DNA from 2 places in the Priestia flexa genome. Region 2 is predicted to be linked to the other one. Evidence: riboswitches for the same ligand, from Rfam matches in the RefSeq annotation. Region 2 holds a riboswitch; the other holds the start of a gene.
What was found. A riboswitch is a leader RNA that binds a small molecule or an ion and turns the genes downstream of it on or off. The one in region 2 is predicted to bind cobalamin.
Positions count from the first base shown of each region.

Region 1: it holds a riboswitch for cobalamin, as region 2 does, so the genes downstream of both, LZP85_RS00880 (hypothetical protein) here and LZP85_RS10445 (cobyric acid synthase) in region 2, are expected to answer to the same signal.

Region 1 is NZ_CP090431.1:178,099-181,263, reverse strand. Features, by position in the region: gene LZP85_RS00890 (bifunctional 2-methylcitrate dehydratase/aconitate hydratase) at 1-383, opposite strand, end outside; gene mmgD (citrate synthase) at 479-1,588, opposite strand; gene LZP85_RS00880 (hypothetical protein) at 1,578-1,811, opposite strand; cobalamin riboswitch at 1,976-2,174, opposite strand; gene LZP85_RS00875 (SNIPE associated domain-containing protein) at 2,364-3,165, shown strand, end outside.
Region 2 is NZ_CP090431.1:2,033,683-2,036,847, reverse strand. Features, by position in the region: gene LZP85_RS10455 (YhdT family protein) at 1-5, shown strand, start outside; gene panF (sodium/pantothenate symporter) at 2-1,462, shown strand; cobalamin riboswitch at 1,461-1,645, shown strand; gene LZP85_RS10445 (cobyric acid synthase) at 1,753-3,165, shown strand, end outside.

The DNA.
Region 1 (3,165 bases), 1.9 Mb from region 2:
ACGCGGCTAATGTAGTCAGCTGTCGCTAAAATACCTCCAAGATTATCAGAAGGATGTCCCCATTCTGCCGCTAGCCACGTATCGTTGTAATCCAGCCAGCGGATGATGCAACCAATGTTGAACGCAGCTCGAATTGGATCTAACTCAAATGACGTTCCCGGCACCCGACTGCCATTTGGTACAACTGTTCCTAGAACAATGGGGCCGAGGAGCTTTGTGCACTCTGGATAACTAAGCGCCAGCATCCCGCATCCAATCGTATCAAGCAGGACATAACGAGCGGTTTGGAACGCTTCTAAACTCTTAATCTCTTTATGAAGAACGTAATCTGCGATTTCCTCTAATAAAACATCCGTTTTGACTTGCTCATTCGTTTTCAACATGTGCATCTTTCCTTTCTCCTCAAATTTATTTATGATAGAAATGGGTATTCGCCAAAATATCCATTCGGTGAGTGGCCGTGAACAACCCCAAATTGTTAAAAGCGGCGCTCGCCTACATAATGTACGCGCGGTCTAAAAAGTCGATTATGTTCATGTTGCTCAATAACATGCGCACACAACCCTACCGTTCTAGCACTGAAAAAGATCGGTGTATAAAGTGAAATAGGAATACCAAGCATCCAATAGACAGGTGCTGCGTAGTAATCCAAGTTCGGATAAAGACCTTTTTCACGCTTCATAAGCTCTTCGCCCGCTTCGCACATGCGATAAAGACGATTATCTCCTTGCAGGTCGCATAGCTGTTTGAGCGACTCTTTCATCATTAAAGCCCGCGGATCAATTTTGTTCATATACACGCGATGGCCAAATCCCATGATACGCTCTTTTTTATAAAGCTTAGCGATCAGCAGCTCTTCAAATTTATCTACAGTACCAGCTTCTAAAAGCAGTTCCATTACCGCTTCGTTAGCTCCTCCATGCAGGTTTCCTTTTAAAGAAGCAACCGCTCCTGTCAATGCACCGTATAAATCAGACTGAGTAGAAGAAATGACTCTCGCTGTAAACGTGGAGTTTGGCATCTCATGCTCACTATATAAAACAAGTGAACGATCAAAGATTTGCTCTTCCAGAGATGATGGCTTCTTCCCCGTAATCATGTAAAAGAAATTTGCGCTATACGATAACTCTTTAAGCGGACGAATCGGCTCTTTCTTTTCGATTAAACGGTAGCTGTTCGCCACAATCGCAGGCACTTTGCCTAACAGCTTGTAAGCACGGCTTTTATTTGCCGATAGAGAACGATTATCAAGCCCTTTATCAAAGCCTGAAAGAAATGAAATTCCTGTTCGCAAGCCATCCATTGGATGCGTGCCATTAGGGAGTAAGCAGAAGACATCCAACAGTTCATCTGGAATCTCGTACTCCCCTTTTAACATTTCTTCAACTAGTTCCTTCTCGTTAATATTCGGCAGCCTTTCTTCTAGTAAAAGGTAGATCATATCGAGGTAGCTCTTTGATTTTGATAGCTCAATCAGGTCATACCCTTGAATAATAATTTTCCCCTGTTGGGTATCAAGAAATGAAATCTTTGTTTCAGCAGCCACAACGCCTTCAAGTCCCGGAAAAAACCTCGCTTCAGTCTCCATCTCTCTTTTCCTCCATTCCAAATATCTCTTCACCTACTGTTTTGTAAGCCTTTTCAATATTGTGTAAAAAAAGAGCCTTCTTTTCAGCATCCCCCCTCTTGTCTACCACAAAATCTCTTAACTCCTGATAATAGTCTGAAAGTGTACAAGGGTTCTCTGCCACTACGTTATTCATAATGCTCGCTTTGAAGTAATTCACAAAATACTCAACTGATCCGTCCACAGCTGCTCACCTCCATCACGCGTACCCGCTAAAAAAGCAATAAAAAAACAACTTCCCAAAGAAGTTGTTAAGCCGCGAGACAATACTCAAATAAACATGTTTTTAAATCATTTTTAAAACATGTTTGTCACTTCGCACTTAACACCCCCTATCCGCGTAGGTATTGATGCATGCTAAAACAGGCAGGTCTCCTGGCTTATGATCATCGCTCTTCGAACCTTCCCATCTTCATTTCCATGAAAACAGTGGCTTTTTCGAATCGCTCCCAAATACAGTTGCGGGACAGCGTCGGATTCCAACCGAACTTCCCTTTTAAGCAGATGAAAGACACCTTTCACCTACACCTGTTTCTACATCGATATTATTTTCACTTTAAACATATCAAATTTTATAAATTTTTACAATTTTTATTTTAAAATGCACTATATATGTATTTATTTGGAAATTAAACCTTATCTATATATTTTTATTTTATGCTATACTTATTAACTGGACTTTTTGAATTTATTTACATAATAAAAGTTCAGAATATACACAACTGGGGGCATCAATATGTATAAAGAAAAATGGTACCACTCTGCGTGGTTTATTGGCGTATTATTCGCTTGCTGGCTATTAATCATTCCACCGATTGTTGGAATCATTCTCATTATTCAGCGTCATAAATCATGGAAAGCATTCCAAACACGCTTTCAAGAAAGCAATCTTGATCAAATTTTAGATGCAAAAGCTACGTTACAACAGTTAAATAAGGATATTAACGAAGCTACATCGAAAAAAGAACGTTTGCTATCTGAATATGAAGACATTCAATCCGTTACCACTCTAGTGGATGACAAGAAAAAAATTGAAGAAAAAATTAAAGAATTTAATTTAAAATGCCAAGGCATTATTAATGAAACAATGACTGCTCAAGAAAAGTTAATTGTTGTTCAAGATGAGTTGTTAATGCAATCATTTGGCTTTTATGAACCAAAATATAATTTTGAGAACTCTGAAGCTTACAAAGCTAAGTTGGATGATATTCGAAAAGAACAGAAGCTGATGGTTACAGAAAAATCCGCTACGAATCATTCCTTAGATTGGACTATTGGTAATGATAAGAAAAAAGGAAAAGAATTTATTTTGGATACCATAAAATTAATCCTGCGAGCGTTTAATAACGAATGCGACAATATCATTTCTAAAGTGAAATTTAATAATATTGAAGTTAGTGAGAAAAGAATTCATAAAGTATATGAAGATTTAAATAAGCTAACTGATATGCAGCGTGTGTTCATTAAGAGAGAATACTTGGAACTAAAACTACAAGAGCTATACTTAAAATACGAATTCGAGCAAAAGAAACAAGAAG
Region 2 (3,165 bases):
AATGAACTGGGCTGTTGTTGTTCCTCTTGTTGTGTTTGTTCTATTAATTTTTGCGATTGGCTTTATCACCGCTAAAAAAACAAGCACGGCAAGTTCATTTATTAATGATTATTTTCTAGGAAGCAGAGAGCTTGGAGGGTTTGTTCTTGCCATGACGATGGTCGCGACGTACGGAAGTGCGAGCAGCTTTATTGGTGGTCCTGGTACAGCATATCAAACCGGACTTGCTTGGGTACTATTGTCCGTGATTCAAGTTGTAACAGGTTACTTTGTTCTCACAACTCTTGGCAAAAAATTCGCCATTGTTTCGCGAAAGATGAATGCCGTTACGCTTGTTGATTTTTTGAAAAAGCGATATGAAAGCAATATTGTTGTGATTGTTTCTGCTGTAAGCATTGTCCTTTTTCTATTTGCTTCTTTAGCTGCTCAGTGGGTTGGAGGAGCTAGATTAATTGAAGGTTTTGTAGGCATTTCATACAAAAGTGCGCTTGTCATCTTTGCAGTCACCGTACTTGTTTATGTATCAATTGGTGGGTTTCGTGCTGTCGTACTAACCGATGCCCTGCAGGGAATTGTAATGCTTGTAGGGACGATTATTTTACTAATTGCTACTATTTATGCTGGCGGCGGTGTCGAAGCAATCATGAAAGACTTAGTGAATGAAAATCCAAATCTTGTGAGCCCGTACGGAGCAGATCGTTCATTAACACCGCTTTATGTGTCATCATTTTGGATTTTAGTTGGAGTAGGAGTTGTGGGACTGCCACAGGTGGCCGTTCGAGCGATGTCTTATAAAAACTCGAAAGCGATGCATCAAGCCATGCTTATCGGTACGGTAGTAGTTGGTGTGATTATGTTAGGGATGCATCTTATTGGTGTGTTTGCTCGTGCTGTAATTCCAGGAATTGAAGTGGGAGACACTGTGATGCCGACGTTAACCCTTGAAGTATTACCACCTTGGTTAGCAGGAGTTGTACTTGCTGCGCCGATGGCAGCCATTATGTCGACGGTAGACTCTATTTTATTAATCATTAGCTCTGCTATTGTAAAAGATTTGTATTTAAACTACGTTAATCCGAAAGCAAAAGAGCAGCAGGTGAAAAGATGGAGCTTCTTAACAACAATGATTATTGGAATTTTAGTATTTTTGTTTGCTATTAACCCACCTGATTTACTCATTTGGTTTAACTTATTTTCATTTGGTGGACTTGAAGCAGTATTTATTTGGCCAATTGTGTTAGGATTATATTGGACAAAAGGAAATAAATATGGAGCAATTTCGGGAATGGTGACGGGGCTTTTAGTGTATATTTTAATTCACACATACGCTCCTAACCCATTTGGCATGCATACGGTTGTGCTTCCCGTTGTTCTGTCTTTATTGGTTTTTGTAACTGCAAGTATAATGACACAATCAAAAACAAAGAACCTACAAGAACAGCTTCGTAAAAAATATTTATAAACGATTATGTTTTAAAAGTGCCTTATGCGTTTAAGGATAATAGGGAAATCGGTGGAAATCCGATGCAGCCCCCGCTACTGTAAGTGTGGATGAACCTGCAACAAACCGCTAGCAATGAGCTAGGAAGGTGCAGAAGTAAAGTGAAGCACAAGCCAGGAGACCTGCTTTTAAACATTAACTCTTATTTTTCGGCGGGGAAAATAGGTGACGTGCACATCAAAAGAATGAAGATGTTGTCATGAAGCCTTGGTTTTTAGCCAAGGCTTTTTGCTATGAAAGGCGTGATACAGATGAAAAAAGCAATTCCTCTTATGATTCAAGGAACGCACTCGGACGCTGGAAAAAGTTTACTTACAACTGCTTTTTGCCGAATTTTTGCAGAAGATGGTTTCAAAACAGCGCCGTTTAAATCACAAAATATGGCACTTAACTCTTATATTACAAAGGATGGAAAAGAGATTGGACGTGCTCAAGGAATTCAAGCTGAAGCTGCTGGAGTGGAAGCAACGACCAATATGAATCCGGTTTTAATCAAACCGACAAGAGAGTATGAGGCGCAGGTCGTCGTTCATGGTGTTCCTTTGCAAAATATGTATGCGTACGAGTATAGGAAAGATTTCTTTGAAACCGGACGTGAGATTATCACCAAAGCGTATGAAGAGCTTGCTTCTGAGTACGAGTATATTGTCATTGAAGGAGCAGGGAGTCCTGCTGAAATTAACTTAAACGACCGTGAACTTGTGAATATGCGAGTAGCTGATATTGCACAGTCTCCCGTTATTTTAGTAGGAGATATCGATAAGGGAGGCGTTTTTGCTAGCTTAGTAGGAACAATTCAGCTGCTTCCAAAAGAGCATAAGTCAAAAGTGGTAGGTGTGATTATTAATAAATTTCGAGGTGACTTGTCGCTGTTGCAACCAGGGCTTGATTGGTTTGAAGAGTATACGGGACTTCCTGTTCTAGGCGTCGTTCCTTATCTGGATGATGTGGAGATTGATGCAGAAGATTCACTTGCTTTAACTACGTACCCTACTCTTCCAAATCCAGCTAAAGAACTTGATGTTGCCGTTATTTCTTATCCTCGCATGTCGAACTTTACAGATCTAGATCCTATTCGTTTTGAAGATGATTGCCACGTAAGGCTTGTGACAAAACCTTCTCAGCTTGGAACGCCTGATTTAATCATTTTACCTGGGAGCAAGAATACGTTAGAAGACGCAAAGTACTTGTATGAAACAGGCTTAGCAGAAGCTATTTTGACAAAGAAGAATAAGGTGGATATTGCTGGAATCTGCGGTGGGTATCAAATTTTAGGTGAAGTGATAAGTGACCCAAATGAAGTGGAATCAACCCAAAAATCTGTTAAAGGGCTAGGTCTTTTACCTATTGAAACTGTAATGAAAACAAAGAAGCGAACAGAACGGGTAACGGGAAGGGCTATTTTACACGATGAGTCCTATCAAATTGAAGGTTACGAAATTCATATGGGCGAAACAACGTCTACCAAGCCAACTGTACATTTTGCTGAGCTAAATGGTATAAAAGAAGGAGCAGTTTTTGGTCGCGTCATTGGTACATACATACATGATGTTTTTCATAATGATGGCTTTCGACGTGCATATTTAAACGACATTCGACAGCAAAAAGGATTAGTGCCGATTAAGAAAACGTTTAATAGTAGGGCGCGAAAGGAAGAGTCTTTT